Regions from separate parts of the Humidesulfovibrio mexicanus genome, predicted to be linked through region 3. Evidence: riboswitches for the same ligand, from Rfam matches in the RefSeq annotation. Region 3 holds a riboswitch; each other region holds the start of a gene.
What was found. Region 3 has a riboswitch for cobalamin ahead of CHB73_RS11620 (sirohydrochlorin cobaltochelatase). Riboswitches for the same ligand answer to the same signal wherever they lie in the genome.
Positions count from the first base shown of each region.

Region 1: linked by a shared signal. The riboswitch ahead of metE (5-methyltetrahydropteroyltriglutamate--homocysteine S-methyltransferase) and the one ahead of CHB73_RS11620 (sirohydrochlorin cobaltochelatase) in region 3 are both predicted to bind cobalamin.
Region 2: linked by a shared signal. The riboswitch ahead of CHB73_RS02955 (ribonucleoside triphosphate reductase) and the one ahead of CHB73_RS11620 (sirohydrochlorin cobaltochelatase) in region 3 are both predicted to bind cobalamin.

Region 1 covers NZ_FZOC01000006.1:72,667-78,189, forward strand. The annotation lists gene CHB73_RS12615 (phosphotransferase) at 1-59, opposite strand, end outside; gene metE (5-methyltetrahydropteroyltriglutamate--homocysteine S-methyltransferase) at 129-2,441, opposite strand; cobalamin riboswitch at 2,610-2,747, opposite strand; gene CHB73_RS12625 (trimeric intracellular cation channel family protein) at 2,831-3,469, opposite strand; gene CHB73_RS12630 (tetratricopeptide repeat protein) at 3,521-5,523, opposite strand, start outside.
Region 2 covers NZ_FZOC01000001.1:621,721-627,243, reverse strand. The annotation lists gene CHB73_RS02960 (anaerobic ribonucleoside-triphosphate reductase activating protein) at 1-271, opposite strand, end outside; gene CHB73_RS02955 (ribonucleoside triphosphate reductase) at 298-2,478, opposite strand; cobalamin riboswitch at 2,608-2,825, opposite strand; gene serS (serine--tRNA ligase) at 3,146-4,423, opposite strand; gene CHB73_RS02945 (hypothetical protein) at 4,526-4,978, opposite strand; gene CHB73_RS02940 (CinA family protein) at 5,044-5,523, shown strand, end outside.
Region 3 covers NZ_FZOC01000005.1:66,562-72,084, reverse strand. The annotation lists gene CHB73_RS11640 (TrmH family RNA methyltransferase) at 1-417, opposite strand, end outside; gene CHB73_RS11635 (response regulator) at 552-947, shown strand; gene CHB73_RS11630 (Hpt domain-containing protein) at 962-1,693, shown strand; gene CHB73_RS11625 (chemotaxis protein CheA) at 1,690-3,321, shown strand; cobalamin riboswitch at 3,340-3,528, shown strand; gene CHB73_RS11620 (sirohydrochlorin cobaltochelatase) at 3,666-4,562, shown strand; gene CHB73_RS11615 (FecCD family ABC transporter permease) at 4,564-5,523, shown strand, end outside.

The sequences.
Region 1 (5,523 bases), on a different contig from region 3:
GCCGGGCGGCCGGGCTCTAGGCCGAAGCGCGGCAGCAGCTCCAAGAGACGGTGGGGCATGAATGCTCCGGCAAATGCCCGGCGCACCGCCCAAGGCAGGACGGCGCGCCGGGGGACGGCTGTTTCGGGTTAGGCCGGGACCAGCTCCTTGCGGGCCTTGCGGGCGGCCTGGACCATGTTGTCCAGGCTGGCCATGGTCTCGGGCCAGGCGCGGGTCTTGAGCCCGCAGTCCGGGTTCACCCACAGGCGCTCCACGGGAATGACCGCAGCGGCGCGCCGGAGCAGGTCCAGCATCTCGTCGGCGCCGGGCACGCGCGGGCTGTGGATGTCCCACACGCCGGGGCCGATCTCGTTGGGGTACTGGAAGCGGCGGAAGGCGTCCAGCAGCTCCATGCGGCTGCGGCTGGCCTCGATGCTGATCACGTCGGCGTCCAGGGCGGCGATCCATTCCACGATGTCGTTGAACTCGCAGTAGCACATGTGGGTGTGGATCTGCGTCTCGGGCGCGGCCGCGCCCACGGCCAGGCGGAAGGCGTCCACGGCCCAGCGCAGGTAGGCGTCGTGCTCGCGCGTGCGCAGGGGCAGGCCCTCGCGCAGGGCGGGCTCGTCGATCTGGATGACGCGGATGCCCGCGGCCTCCAGGTCGGCCACCTCGTCGCGCAGGGCCAGGGCGATCTGGCGGCAAGTCTCGGCGCGGGGCTGATCGTCGCGCACGAAGCTCCAGCACAGAATGGTCACCGGGCCGGTGAGCATCCCCTTCATGGGCTTGTCCGTCAGCGACTGGGCGAAGCGCGCCCAGGCAACGGTCATGGGCGCGGGGCGGCTCACGTCGCCAAAGATCACCGGCGGTTTGACGCAGCGCGAGCCGTAGCTTTGCACCCAGCCGTTCTGCGTGAAGCAGAAGCCGGAGAGCCGCTCGCCGAAGTGCTCCACCATGTCGTTGCGCTCGGGCTCGCCGTGCACCAGCACGTCCAGGCCCAGCCCTTCCTGCCGGGCCACAACGTCGCGAATGGCCTCGCGCATGGCCTCCTCATAGGCCTGGAGGGGAAGCTCGCCGCGCTTGAATCTGGCGCGCGCCTGGCGCAGTTCTCTGGTTTGCGGGAAGGAGCCGATGGTGGTGGTGGGCAAAAGCGGCAGGCCCAGCCGTTGCCTCTGGAGCGCGGCCCGCTCGGGATACGGCAGGGCGCGGAAGAGCATCTCCGGCGTGGCCGCGGCCATGCGCCGCCGCACCTCCGGGTCTTGCAGGCGCGGACTTGCCGCGCGCCCGGCCTGGGCCCGTGCGTTCTCGGCCAGCCAATCCGCGCAGGACGCCTTGCCGCTGTGTTCCAGCCCGGCGGCGCAATCCGCCAGTCTGCGCAACTCCTCGCACTTCTGCAAGGCGAAGGCCATCCAGCCCCGCAGCTCCGGGTCGAGCAAGGTCTCGTCGCCCAGGTCCAGGGGACAATGCAGCAGCGAACACGAAGGCGCGACCAGGACGCGCTCCACACCCAGGCGCTCCACCGCGCGGGAGAGCAGGGCCAGGGCCTTGCGCGCGTCCACCCGCCACACGTTGCGGCCGTCCACCACGCCAAGGGACAGGCTGGTTCCGGGGGCGAGGTGGGCGAACACGCCGTCCAGCTGCTCCGGCGCGCGCACCAGGTCCAGGTGCAGGGCGTCCAGCTCAAGGCCGGAAACCACATCCACATTCTGGGCCATGGAGCCGAAGCAGGTGGTGAGCATGAACCGGGCCGGCCTGGCCGCCCTGGCCAGGGTTTCGATGGCCGTGCGGAAGCGCCGGGGCAGGGCCTGGGGCAAGTCCAGCGCCAGCACGGGCTCGTCCAGCTGTATCCACTCTGCCGCGCCGCGTTTGGGGTCGGCCAGGGCCTGGACAAGTTCGACATAGGCTTGGGTGAGTTCGGGCAGAAGCTCAAAGCGGTCAAAGTCCGGGCCGACGGACTTGGCCAAGTGCAGGAAGGTGCAGGGGCCGGGCAGAACCACCTTGGCCCGCAGGCCCGCATCGTGCGCCTCGGCCAACTGCTCCAGCAGGCCGGAGGCGTCGGGCCGGAAGACCTGGCCGCGCTCCAGCTCCGGCACAAGGTAGTGGTAGTTGGTGTCGAACCACTTGGTCATCTCCAGTGCGGCCACGCCCTCGCCGCCGCGCGCCATGCGGAAAAAGGCGTCGAGGTCGTCCGGCATGGGCGGCTGCCCGTCCTGGCGGAAGCGCTGCGGCGCGACGCCAAGGCGCACGGTCATATCCAACATGTGGTCGTAGAGGGAGAAATCGCCCACGGGCACGATGTCGACGCCCGCCTGAACCTGTGCGGTCCAGTGGCGCAGGCGCAGGCTTCTGGCGGTCTCAAGCAGGGCGGCGCGGCTCGATGTGCCTGCCCAGAACGCCTCCAGCGCGGTTTTGAGTTCACGGGCCCTGCCCATGCGGGGAAAGCCCAGGGTGTGCGTCAGCATGAAGCTACCTCCGGTGGTCGCGGTTGTGCCAGGACCGGGGGACAAGGACGCAGAAACCGCATGGGGGTGCGGGAGGACGCGCCGGGAGACCCGGCGTCGTGGGGGGCTTGAAAGCCCGTGCCTCTCTGGCCCAGTCGCGGGGCCTGCGGCTTTGTCCTGCTTCGAGGCGTCTTCTGGCTTCCGGGCGGGGGCACGTTCCCCCTGCCGTGGTGGCCGCATCCTTCCCAGGTCCTTGGACCCAGTGGGCACAGCCGGCATGTTTCCCGGTCACAGCAGCGCGTCTGCGACGGATTTGCACCGTCTTCCGTTTCTCGAAGGGCGTCTGGCGATTTTCGAGCAGATTGCTGGCTATCCCGGAGCGCGGCGCACTGTCAAGACGCCGGTCGGGGTCAGTCGCCCGCGCCGGAAGGCCGGGGCAGCCCCCAGCCGCGCTTGTAGGCCAGCAAGCGCAAGCCCAGCCCGGAGGCGAAGACGCCAACCAGAGCGGCGGGCGTCAACAGCCGCAAGGCGTTCAAACCGAACACCGCCGCGCCCACCAGCAGGGCCACGCTGCCGTAGAAGCCGCCGCGCAGCACCTCGGGCACTTCGTTCACCAGCAGGTCGCGCAGAATGCCGCCGCCAACCGCGGTAAGCAGGGCCAGGGCCAAAACGCCGAAAAAGGGCGCGTCCGCCTCCACCCCGGCCAGGGCCCCGGAAAGGGCGAAGGCCGAAAGGCCCACGGCGTCGCTGACCACGAAGCCGGTGCGGCGCTCCAGCCGGGGCAGGCGGTGCAGCCGCAGAGCCAGGGCCAGCAGCGCCACGCCGCCCGCCACAAGAAACGGCTCGGCCTGGCGCACCAGGGCCACGGGCTGTCCCAGGAGCACATCGCGCATGGCCCCGCCGCCGCTGGCGGTAAGCAGGGAAAGGATGAACACGCCCATGAGGTCGAGCTTCTTGCGCACCCCGGCCAAAAAGCCGGACAGGGCGAAGGCCGCGCCGCCCGCCAGGGACGCGGCTCGCAGGGCCGGAGTCAGGATGTCGATGTCCACGGCCCGGCTCCTCCTTCCGGAAGCGGGGGCTCCCGGCCCCGCGCTCTTGCGCTACTTTTTGGCGGAAGCCTTCTTCCCTGTTTTTTTCGCAGAGGCCTTGGAACCCGTTTTCTTTTTTTCGGAGCTTTTCCCCGACGCTTTGGCCTTCTTCACGGACTTCGTTTTCTTGGCGGACGCACCCTTCTTTTTGGAAACCTTCGGCTCGTCGTCGCCGTCGGCTCCGCGCAGGGCGGCCTTGGCCTTCTTGCCCTTGCGCTTGGGGGCGATTTGCGGCTCCGGCTCGTCGTCCATGTCTTCCTCGTCGGTCTCCGGGGCCTTCTTGAGGGCGATCATGCCCTGCATGGCCGTGAGGTTGCGCGGAAAGATGCCCAACGAACGCAGAAACAGGGTCTGGGCCTCCTGGTTCTGGCCCTTGGCCAGCAAGGCCCAGCCCATGCCGCCCAAAGCCGCGGCGTAGGGCGTTTCCGGGTGATAGGTGCGCAGCCAGTCGAAGGACTGCAGGGCCTTGTCGTACTGGTGCTGGTGGTAGGCGCTCCAGCCCAGCTTGTCCATGAGGTGGCTCCACTTGTCCCAGGACGCCCCGGTAAGGGGCGCGCGCGGCAGCAGCCTGTCGAAGCAATTCTCGGCCAGGGCCCAGTCTCCCTGCAGGTAGGCCGTGGCCCCAAGGCCGAAGAGCGCTTCCAGGCCGCCGGGACCGCCCGCCAGAATGCGCTCGAACCCGGAACGGGCCGCGGGCAGATTCAAGGCGTACAGCTGGCTCCAGCTCAGGTCCATGGCCAGGGCCCCAAGTTCGGCATGGCGGGAAAGCAGGTCCGAAAGCTCCTGCTCATCCAAAAAGGCGGGATCGAGATTCAACCCGGCCAGGAGCTCTTCCCTGGCCTGCTCGTGCTCGCCCTGGGCCACCAGGGCGAAGGCCAGACCATAGCGCGGCCCGGCAAGCCCCTTGTCCAGGGCCACCGCGCGGCGGAAATCGCGCACGGCATCGGCCACGCGGCCTTCGTTGAGCGCGGCGAAGCCGCTGGCGCTCATGCGGTCCAGGCGCTCGTGGCGGGACTTGGGGGCCTGCTGCTGGGCGGCCACGGCCTCGCGGTCGCGGCCCTGGCGGGTGAGCAGCAGCACCAGGGCGCGCCAGTTCAGCGAATTGGTGGGATCCAGGCGCACGGCGTCGCGCAGATGGGGCTCGGCCATGTCCAAATGCCCACGCGAAAGCAGCGACAAACCGTCGCCCAGATGGGCATCGGCGTCGTCCTTGTTCACGGTGATGAGCGTCTGGAACAGCGCATGGGCCTTGTCCTCCTGCCCGGCCCAGAAGCTGGCCCAGGCCAGCGCGCGGCGTCCGGGGCGGCTATTGGGATTCTGGCGCAGGTATTCCTCAAGGTAGGGCGCTGCGGTGGTGGGGTACAGCTTGCGCGCGTAGGCCTCGCCCATCTCCAGGAACAGGTCCAGGTACTCCGGCCGCGAGCGCATGAGCTCCAGCACCTCTGGCGTGGCGGCGAAGTCCGGGCTGAGGAATATGGCTTCGGCCAAACGCTTGCTGGCCTGCTCCGCCCTGCCCTGCCGGGCCAGGGTGATGCCCATGCCGTAGGCGGCTGCGGGCAGCGTGGGATTCTGCCGACGCGCCTCGGCGAAGGCGGACAGGGCGTCGTCGTACTGCCCCAGGCGCAGCCGCGCCCAGCCCAGGCCGTTCCAGCCCGTGGTGGAGCGCTTCTCCTGGGTCACCAGGCGGAAGTATTCGGCGGCCGCGGCGTCGAACTGGGCGCGGTCGTAGAGGATGCGCGCGGCGGCCAGGCGGCTGTCCACATAGTCGGGCCGGGCGGAAAGAGCGGCGCGAAAGGCGTCGAGCGCCTTCTGGGAGTCGCCCTGGGCGAGTTCAAGGTGTCCCAGGGTGTTCAGGGCCAGGGCGTTCCTCGGCTCCGCGGCCAGCACGCGGCCCAACAGTTCCCGTGCCTGGTCCGCACGCCCGCGGGCCAGGGCGGTGGCCGCCAGCCCCACCTGCGCGCCCGTACCGCCGCCCACGGCCTTGCCCGCGCCGTGGCGGGGCGAGGCGGCGTCGG
Region 2 (5,523 bases), on a different contig from region 3:
AGCCCATGTCGCGCACCTGGGCCATGGCGTCGGCCAGGCCCGGCTGGAGCAGCGGCTCCCCGCCGGAGAAGACCACAGCTTCCAGCAGGCCGCGTCGTGTATCAAGCCACTGCGCAACGGAGTCCCAGGTGCGGTCGCCGGGGCCGAAGGGGCGCAGGGCCGCGTTGTGGCAGTACGGGCAGTTCCAGGCGCAGCCCTGGCAGAACACCACAGCCGAAAGCCTGTCCGGCCAGTCGATGGTGCTCAAGGGCAGGAGGCCGCCAACGTTCAAGGCCGCCTCCCCGTTCGGGTTCCGGCTCATTCCGCAGCCAGGGGCAGCGGTTCGCGGAAGCACACCCGCTCGTCATACTCGCCCTTCTTGCCGATGTTGAAGGCCGAGCGGGGCCGGTAGTAGCCCATGACGCGGGTCCAGATTTCGCAGGGCTGCTCGCGGCCCTCCGCGGAGCATGTGGGGCAGGTTTTGCGCTCCCCGTCGAGGTAGCCGTGGGTGGGGCACACGGAGAAGGTGGGCGTTACCGTGATGTAGGGCAGCGCGAAGCGGGAGAGCGACCGGCGCACGAGCTCCATGCAGGCCGCTGCGCTCGAAACCCGTTCGCCCATGTACAGGTGCAGCACCGTGCCGCCGGTGTATTTGCGCTGGAGCTGCTCCTGCCGCGTGAGGGCCTCGAAGGGGTCGTCCGTGAAGCCAACCGGCAGTTGCGAGGAATTGGTGTAGTAGGGCTGTTCCGGGGTGCCCGCCTGGAGGATGTTCGGGAAGCGCTTGCGGTCTTCCTTGGCGAAACGGTAGGTGGTGCCCTCGGCCGGGGTGGCCTCCAGGTTGTACAGGTGCCCGGTCTCCTCCTGGTAGCCGGTGATGCGCGCGCGCAGGTGGTCCAGGAAGCGCACGGCCAGGGCGTAGCCCGCCTCGGTGGTGATGTCCTCGGCCCCGGCGGTGAAGTTGCGGATCATCTCGTTGATGCCGTTCACCCCGATGGTGGAGAAGTGGTTGCGCAGGGTGCCCAGGTAGCGCTTGGTGTAGGGGAAAAGTCCCGCGTCCATGCGGCGCTCTATCTCCTTGCGCTTTATTTCCAGGCTGGTGCGCGAGATGTCGAGCAGGGCGTCCAGGCGGGCGTACAGGTCGCGTTCGCTGCCGCGCGACAGGTAGCCCAGGCGTGCGCAGTTGATGGTGACGACGCCGAGCGAGCCGGTCTGCTCCGCGCTGCCGAAGAGCCCGTTGCCGCGCTTGAGCAGTTCGCGCAGGTCGAGCTGCAGGCGGCAGCACATGGAGCGCACCATGTTGGGCGTAAGGTCGGAGTTCACGAAGTTCTGGAAGTACGGCAGGCCGTACTTGGCGGTCATCTCAAAGAGCAGGTCCACATTGGGCCCGTCCCAGGGAAAGTCCTTGGTGATGTTGTACGTCGGGATGGGGAAGGTGAACACGCGGCCCTTGGCGTCGCCCTCGGTCATCACCTCGATGTAGGCGCGGTTTATCATGTCCATTTCCGGCTGGAGCTCGCCGTAGGTGAAGGGCATCTCCTCGCCGCCGATGACCGGGCGCTGCTCCTTCAGGTCGTCCGGGCAGGTCCAGTCGAAGGTGAGGTTGGTGAAGGGGGTCTGCGTGCCCCAGCGCGAGGGCACGTTGAGGTTGTAGATGAGTTCCTGGATGCACTGGCGGACATCTTCATAGGCCAGCGCGTCCTTGCGCAGAAAGGGGGCCATGTAGGTGTCGAACGAGCTGAAGGCCTGCGCTCCCGCCCATTCGTTCTGCAGGGTGCCAAGGAAGTTCACTATCTGCCCCACGGCGCTGGTGAGGTGCTTGGGCGGCTTGGCCTCCACCTTGCCCGGCACGCCGTTCAGGCCTTCGGTCAAAAGTGTGCGCAGCGACCAGCCCGCGCAGTAGCCGGCCAGCATGTCCAGGTCGTGGATGTGCAGGTCGCCCTCGCGGTGCGCTTGGCCTACTTCCCTCGGGTAGACGTGGTTCAGCCAGTAGTTGGCCGTCACCTTGCCGGAGACGTTCAGGATCAGCCCGCCCAGAGAATAGCCCTGGTTGGCGTTGGCGTTCACCCGCCAATCCAGCCGGTCCAGGTATTCGTTGACGCTGGCGGCCACGTCCACCACGGTCTTTCTGTCGTGGCGCAGCTTGGCGCGCTGTTCACGGTACACGCTGTAGGCGCGCATGGTCTTGAAGTGGTTGGCGGAAATAAGCGCCTGCTCCACCGCGTCCTGAATGTTCTCAATGTCCGGCACGCGTCCGGAAAAGCGGTGGGAGAGCACCTTCACCACCTGCGCGGTGATGAGCCTCGCCTCGTCGTCGTCGAATTCGCCCGTGGCCGCCCCGGCGCGGCGGATGGCCGAGCGGATTTTGGTGGCGTCGAAGGCGATGGTTTCGCCGTTGCGCTTGCGCACCTGGACGGGGGGAGCGATGGGCCGCAGAGGGGTGAGCACCGGTGCTGGCTGCGAGGAGATGGGATCGGACGGGGTGTCTGCGGCGTGAAGCATCTGCTTCCTCCATGTCGTCTGTGGTGTCTTTGAAGCGGCGGGGGGACCGGCAGGGAGTGGGGCGAAGCCCCGTACCCGTGTGCCGCATCGCCCTCCCGCGAGGCTGTTGCGTCAGTTCGTCCGCGTTGTTGCAGCGGGCGTGAGCGGGCAGGTCTTCGGACTTGCGGGCGTTTGGGGCGGTGGCCGCCGTTTTCGTCCGCCGACTTCCCGGCTTGCCGCCAGTGTCATGCCATCCGTTCCGGATGGGGGGACGCGTACCCGTTTACCGCTGCGGGGCAGTTCCGGACTTGCACCGGATTCCCTTTTCACCCGGACCAGGTCCAGGCACCAGCTCACCAACGCTTATGGGCGTCCGGAAGCGTGAAGTCAAGCTGCTTATTGTGCTGTAACCTGTTGATTTTTAATGCTGTTGTTCCCGACCGGAGGGGTGGGGGATTGCGCCAACGGCCATGAATTACTGGCAGAACTTCCGCTGGTGAGAGCTTGTAGATTTTCAAGAAAAATTCTTGAAAATGGTCCGGACTGCCGCCGCAGGCAGACGTGCGGGCGCGGCCGCTCCCCGGGCGAAGCTGCGCCGATCCTGGTCTCCGGGGCTTTGCAGCTCGTGCTGGGGGCAGGCGTCCCGCCCTTGCCCCCAGGATTCTGGAAACGCCAGCGCGCGCCGCGCCTATTTCGGCCCGATGCGCTCCACGCCGCCCATGTAGGGGCGCAGGGCCTCTGGCAGCAGAACGCTCCCATCGGCCTGCTGGCCGTTTTCCAGCACGGCCACAAGGGTGCGGCCAACGGCCAAGCCGGAGCCGTTCAGGGTGTGCAGGAACTCGCTCTTCTTCGCGCCCTTGGCCTTGAAGCGGATGTTCGCCCGCCGGGCCTGGAAGTCCAGGAAATTGGAGCAGGAGGAGATTTCGCGGTATTTGTCCTGTCCGGGCAGCCAGACCTCGATGTCGTAGGTCTTGCAGGAGGAGAAGCCCAGGTCGCCGCCGCAAAGCTGGATGACGCGGTAGTGCAGGCCCAGGCGCTGCAGCACCATCTCCGCGTGCCCGGTGAGCCGCTCCAGTTCCTCGAAGGATGTGTCCGGATGCGCGAAGCGCACAAGCTCCACCTTGTGAAACTGGTGCTGGCGGATGAGGCCCTTGGTGTCCTTGCCGTAGCTCCCGGCCTCGCTGCGGAAGCAGGGGGTGAGCGCGCAATAGCCCAGGGGCAGCTGGTCCTCCTCCAGCACTTCGCCCGCGTGCAGGTTGGTCACCGGCACCTCGGCCGTGGGGATGAGGTAGTAGTCCTGGCCCTGGATCTTGAAGAGGTCCTCCTCGAACTTGGGCAACTGGCCCGTGCCGGTCATGGAGGCCTTGTTCACGATGTATGGAGGAATGACCTCGGTGTAGCCGTTTTCGGCAGCGCAATCGAGCATGAACGCGCCCAGGGCCCGCTCAAGCCGGGCCGCCCAGCCGAAGCTGACGCAGAAACGCGAGCCCGTGAGCTTGCCCGCGCGCTCGAAGTCCAACCCGCCCAACGCCTGGCCCAGCTCCCAATGCTCCTTGGGCGCGAAGGCGAACTCCGGCTTGGCCCCCCAGTGGCGCAGCACCGGGTTGTCGTTCTCGGTGCAGCCGTCCGGTGTGGATTCGTGCGGAATGTTTGGCACTTTCAAGAGCCAGTCGCGTTCCTGAGCCTCAATGACGGCAAGCTCCGCGTCCAGTTCCTTGACCCGCTCGCCCATGGCGGACATGCGGGCCATGAGTTCGGTCGCGTCCTGCCCTGCGCGCTTGAGCTTGGCCACTTCGGCGGAGCCGGAGTTGCGCTCGGCCTTGAGGGCCTCGGCCTCGCGGATCAGGGCGATGCGGGCCTCGTCCAGCCGGGCGAATTCGGCCACGTCCGGCTCGGTTTTGCAGCGCCTTGCCAGGCCCTGGGACACGGCGTCGAGGTTTTTCTGCACGAATTTCAGGTCAAGCATGGTCTTCTCCTTGAAAGTGGGGCGCGGGCCCTGCCGATGGGCGCCGACGCATTTGGCTGTGTACCCAAAGCCGGGCCGGGAATAAAGGGGGAAAATGCGCGCCTAGGGGGTGATGCCGTCCTTGATGTTCCTGCGGCGCACGGCCAAAAGCGTCCACACGGCCAGGGCGATGGCGATGGGGCCGAGATCCTGCAGCCAGAGAAAGAGCGCGGTGAGCGGCGCGCCCAGCCCCAGCAGCCACAACTGGCGTTTCTTGCGGGGCGTCATGGGCAAGGCCAGCCAGGCGCTTTCCAATCCGATGAAGGTTTCGATGCGCGGGGCCAGACGCTTTGCCCCGGTGTGCTCCATGGGCGGCAGGGGCAGGGGCAGGCAGGCTGCGGCAACGCCAGCCAGGGAGAGCACCACCAGCGGCCAGCTGTGGAAGAGCAGGCCCGGCGGCAGCAGCGCGGCGGCAAGGTTCTGGGCCAGCCAGTTCCAAGGCTCGCGGCGTGTGAGCCGCAGCCGTCGCCAGAGGTTTTGCGCGCGCTGGCGCAAGGGGGTGTCGCCGCTGTCCATGCGCTTCAATTGCCACGCCGGACGCGGTCCTGTAAACAGATGTCGGCGATACGGAGGAAAGGATCATGAAGAAGGGCTCACATGCGGACATGCTGGAGCAGGAGGATGCCCTGCGCCTGGAACGGCTTGCCTCCGAGGCCGGGCGACTGGTGGCCGGGCATGGCTGGATGCTGGCCACGGCGGAATCGTGCACGGGCGGCCTGCTCGCCAGCACGGTGACCAACCTGCCCGGCAGCTCCGGCTGGTTCCATGGCGGCGTGGTGGCCTATTCCAACGCTCTCAAAAGCGGGCTGCTGGGGGTGGACCCGGCGCTCATCTTGGCGCACGGGGCCGTGAGCGAGCCCGTGGTGCTGGCCATGGCGCAGGGCGCGCTGGCCCTGCCCGGAATGCCCGAGGGCCGTGGCTGCGCCGTGGCCGTGTCCGGCATCGCCGGACCTTCTGGCGGCACGCGGGAAAAGCCCGTGGGCACGGTGTGGGTGGCCTGGGCTTGGCCGTGCGGCCGCCGGGCGGAGTGTTTCCTGTTTCGTGGCGCGCGGGCTTCCGTA
Region 3 (5,523 bases):
CTCCACGCGCTCCGTCAACTCCGGCGAGGCCCCCCGGTGCTCGTTGGACAGGATCACCGCCGTCGGGATGGTGAAGTCGAACGCGTGCAGGGGCTTTGCGGTCTGGGAAAACCCGGTGCGGATGACCTGCATCCCGCGCGCGGCAAAGCCGTCCAGCATCTCTCCCGCGTCGGAATGGCTCGTGCGCTCCACCCACTTCTTGGCCGACGCCGAGGACTTTTCCCCCAAATCCGGCCACTTTTCCGTGGTGTAGTAAAGATGCACGCCGAAAATGCCGAAAGCATCGCAACTGCGCAAAATGGCCGAGACGTTGTGCGGGTCCCAGATGTTGTCCATGACCAGCGTCACGTCCTTCTGCCGCAGCGAAAGCACGTGGCGAATGCGCCCAAGGCGTTCGGGTGTGATGAATCCTCGCATGGGCGGGCTTGTACCCGCTCGCGGCCCGGCGCGCAAGTTCACGGGGCCCGGCGCGCGCATCGCGTGTTGACATTTTACGCAGTTCCGCGAATAAGCTGGTACATCGTGCGGTTTCAGCTTCTGGAGGTATACGTATGCGCGCATTGGTCGCGGAAGACGAATTCCTGGGCCGGAAGGTGCTTTCGGTCTTCCTGAACACCCTGTTCGAGGTGGACGTGGTGGTCAACGGGCTGGAGGCCGTGGAGGCCTTCAAGCTGGCCCACCAGGAGGGCCGACCCTACGACCTGCTGCTCATGGACATCATGATGCCGGAGATGGACGGGCTGGAGGCCCTGCGGCAGATACGCGCCATGGAGCAGGAGCAGAAAATCCGCCCGGCTGTCCGCGCGCTGATGACCACGGCCCTGGACGACCCCAAGACCGTGATCCGCTCCTTCCACGATGGCGAGGCCTCGGGCTACATCGTCAAGCCCGTGCGCAAGGACAAGCTCTTCGAGGAACTCAAGAAGCTCGGCTTCATAACCGACTAGGGCGGAAAAACGACGTGGGCGACGCGCTCTCCGAGGAATTCTTCGCCGAGGTGGCGGACAAGTATTATCCCCAGGTTCTGGAAGGGCTGGAGCTCTTCGGCTCGGACGAGGTGGCCCAGGGCATCGAGATTCTGGCCCGGCCCCTGCACACCATCAAGGGCGTCACCGGGTTCATGCCCGGCTTCGAGGCCGCCAGCCAGCTCACCCACAAGGTGGAGAGCTTCCTCAAGAAGCTCCAGGCCGGGACCTTGCCCCACAGCGCGGACAACATCTCGCTGGCCTCCTACGGGGTGAACTCCGTGTTCGCAGCCATTGAGCAGATACGCGACCTGGGCGCGCCGGACCAGGCGGAGATCGACGCCGTGTGCGAGATGCTCGTGCAGGCTTCCGGCGGGGCGCAGCAGGGCAAGGCGGCGGCCAGCGCCGACTGCGTGGCCCGCGAGGACGGCCCCGAGGGCCCGGTGCTGCGCCTCACCGCTGCCCGCGTGCACGGCAAGGCCCAGGCCGACCAGCTGGTCGCCGCGGTTCTTGCCCTGCCGCAGACCGCCCCGGTGACCCTGGACCTCTCCGGCGTCACAAGCTTCGGCTCCTCCGTATGGGAGGACCTCTCCGGCCTGACCGGCATGTGGACGCTGCGCGTGCGCGGGCTTTCCGGCGCGGCCAGGGAGAATTTCTACGCCTGGGAGTTCGACGCCCTGTTCCCGCAGGAGCCCATGCCCGCCCCGCAGCAGGAGGCCGGACAATGAGGGATGTCATCCGCCAGTGCATCGCCCCGCTGGAGGAGCGCATCCTCAAGCTTGAGGAGGGCCGCCCCACCGGCAACGACGTGGCCCCCGTGCTGGAGGATCTTGGGCTCACGCACGTCAAGTTCGGCTCGGCCCAGATCATCTCGCTCCTGGACATGCTGGCCGACGGCATCACCCCTGTGGACGAGAACGTGGTCACGGCGCTCTTGCGCCTGTGCGAGGCCAACAAGAAATTCCTCTACGCCCTGGCGGGCGTGCTGGAGGCGCCCAGGCCCGCTGCGCCGCAACCCGTGGCCGAGGCCATGCCCGCGGCGGCCCAAACCCTTGAAGTCCAGCCCGACGCGCCCCATGCCGACGCACCCCATGCCGACGCCGCCGCGCCAGACGCCGCCGACGACCACGCCAAACAGGCCCTGGCCGCCAGCAAGCAGGGCATCACCAGCATCCGCGTGCCTACCGAGCGTCTGGACAGCCTGATCGAGCTGGTGGGCAAGCTCATGGTGACCTTCGCCGTGCTTTCGCAGTCCGGCACGCGAGGGGCCACCCTGTCCGCCTCCACCCTGGCGGAGCTGGACACGGTGATCACCGGCCTGCAGAACCAGGTGGACGCCATCCGCCTGGTGCCCCTGAAGCAGATATTCCTGCCCATGAACCGCCTGGTGCAGAGCCTGTCGCAAAAGATGGGCAAAAAGGTGCGCTTCGTCATCAGCGGCGACGAGCTGGCCCTGGACAAGACCATCGTGGAAAGCCTGAACGAACCCTTGGTGCACCTCTTGCGAAACGCCCTGGACCACGGCCTGGAAGGCCCGGAGGAGCGCGCGGAAAAAGGCAAGGACGAGACCGGCAGCGTGCGTCTGACAGCCTACCGCAAGGGCGACACCGCCTATGTGGAGGTCACGGACGACGGCCGGGGCCTCAATGCGGAGAAGATTCTGAACAAGGCCCGGGAGCGCGGCCTGGTGGAGGAAGGCCACGAATACTCCGAGCAGGAAATCGTCCAGTTCATCCTGGCCTCGGGCTTCAGCACCGCCGAGAAGGTCACCGACGTCTCCGGACGGGGCGTGGGCATGGACGCCGTGGCCAACGCCGTGCGCGCGCAGCTCGGCGGCGACATCTCCATCGAGAACCTCACCGGAGGCGGCTCGCGCTTCCTGCTCTCCATCCCGCTGTCGCGCTCGGTGAACGAGGGCATCGTGGACGCGCTGGTGTGCCGCGTTGGCCCGGAGACCCTCATCGTGCCCTCGCGCGACGTGCTGGAGATCTACGCCCCGCGCGCAGGCGACCTGGTGTCCCTGCCCGACGGCGGCGAGACCGTGAGCGTGCGCGGGCAGATATTCCACCTGCTGCGCCTGTGCCGCCACCTGGACCTGGACGACGCCTGCCCGGACATCGACCGCGGCCTCATCATTACCGTACGCATGGGCGAGCTTTCGGCCGCGCTGCTGGTGGACGAGGTGCTGCGCCAGCAGCAGGTGGTGGTCACCGGCTTCACCGTGCCCGTACAGGACATTTACACCCTGCCCATTTTGGGCTTCGGCATGATGGGCGAAAGCGACGCGCTGGTGCTGGACATCGAGAAGCTGCTCGCCGAACTGGCCGCGCCCGCCGCCCCCCCTGCCCAGGCTTGACAGCGAAAGCCGCCGCATACTATCGCCCTTGCGTCCGGTGCCCCGCCAACGCGGGGTGAAAAGGGAATCCCGTGCGAACCGGGAGCGGACCCGCCGCCGTGAGCCCCGCGAATAGTCAGCCCCCAAGCGCGCCACTGGAAGAATGCTTCCGGGAAGGCCGGGGCCGATGGGGTGAGCCGGAAGACCTGCCGGACACGTGTCATGGCTTCTCGTCGGCAACGAGGGCTTTTGTCCGACGGGACACGCAAGGGGATGAAAACGGAGCCTCCCTTCCGCCTATTGTTGCGCGGAACGGGGGCTTTTTTTGCGTCCCCCAACTCCGCCCTCCGCTTTTGGAGGTTCCCATGCGTTCACGCGCAGTCCGTTTCCATTGGTCCCTGTTCGCCGCGGCCCTGCTGTGCCTCTGCCTTTCCGCGCCCGCCTTCGCCGGAGAGCACGGCAAGGCTCCGGAGGCCAAGCGCGGCATTCTGCTGGTGGCCTTCGGCACCAGCGTGCCCGAAGCCGCCGCATCCATCGACGAACTGACGCGGCAGGCCAAGGCGGCCTTCCCCGGCGTGCCCGTGCGCCTAGCCTATTCCTCCAAGATCATCCGCGACAAGATCGCCGGCGAAGGCGTGCAGAAGCGCTCCCCGGCCCAGGCCCTGGCCGACATGGCCGCGGAGGGCTTCACCGAGGTCGCCGTGCAGTCCCTGCATTCCATCCCCGGCCGCGAGTTCACCGACATCAGCGCCACGGCCAAGGCCTTCGAGGGAATGCCCAAGTCCATGGGCACAATCAGCGTGGGCCGCCCGCTGCTCTCCACGCCCGAGGACATCGCCCTGGCCGCCCAGGCCGTGTTGAAAAGCCTGCCCAAACGCGGGCGCGGCGAAGCCGTCGTGCTCATGGGCCACGGCACCGAGCATCCGGCCAACGCGGCTTACTCCGCCCTGCAGCTGGAACTGTGGAAGAAGGATCCCGGCGTGTTCGTGGCCACGGTGGAAAGCAGCCCCAGCCTGGAGGACATCATCCCGGCCCTCAAGCGCATGGGCGCGCGCACCGTGCACCTGCTGCCGCTGATGAGCGTGGCCGGCGACCACGCCCACAACGACATGGCCGGCAGCGAGGAGGACTCCTGGGTCAGCATCCTCAAGGCCAAGGGCTTCGCGCCAAAGGCCGAGCTCACGGGCCTGGGCAGCCGTCCGGCCGTGGCCAGGCTGTGGATCGAGCACCTGAAGGACGCCGTGAAGGAACTGGACCACTAGCATGACCGGGCAGGGCGAACACGAAACCGGGGCCACAGGGCCAGTGCGGCGGGACTTTCGCTCCGCCGCACTGCGCGCCCCGGACCGACCTGTCGTCCGGGCCGCCGTCCGGGCGCTCGCCCTGCCCGTCGCGCTGGCGGCGGGACTTGCCGCCACAATGGTCCTGGCCTGCGCCGTGGGCAGCTATCCCACCACGGCCCAGGACGCACTGCGCGCCCTGGCCCAAGCGGCCGGGATCCCCCTTGGCGCGCCCGTGGCCCCGGACCTGGCCTTGGTGGTGGTGGACATCCGCCTGGCGCGGGTGCTCCTGGCGGGCCTCACCGGCGCGGCCCTGGCCGTGGCGGGCGCGGCCTTCCAGGGCGTGCTGCGCAACCCCCTGGCCGACTCCTTCACCCTGGGCGTCTCCGGCGGCGCGGCGTTCGGCGCCTCTGCGGCCATCCTGGGCGGGCTGGCCGGGCAGGCCGCGCAAACGGGCCAGGCCATGGCCCTGCCCGCCTGCGCCCTGGCCGGAGCGCTCGGCGCGCTGGCCCTGGTGCTGTTGCTGGCGCGCGCCGGAGGCGGGCCGCTCTCCGGCCTGCGGCGGGAAACCGTGGTCCTGGCGGGCATAGTGGTGTCCACCTTCCTCTCCGCCCTTATTTCGCTCTTGAAAAGCCTGGACGAGGAGTCCGTGGCCAGCATCGTGTTCTGGGTCATGGGCAGTTTCCAGGGCCGGGGCTTCGAGCACGCGGAGCTGGCCTGGCCGTACATGCTGCTTGGCGCGGGACTGGTGTTCTGGCGCGCGCGCGAGCTGGACCTGCTGGCCCTGGGCGAAACCCAGGCGCGGATGCTGGGCCTGGACGCCGGGCGCTCGCGCCTGTGGCTGCTTCTGGGCGCAAGCCTGCTCTCCGGCGCGGCCGTGGCGGTCAGCGGGGTCATCGGCTTCGTGGGGCTGGTGGTGCCGCACCTGGCGCGGCTGTTCCTG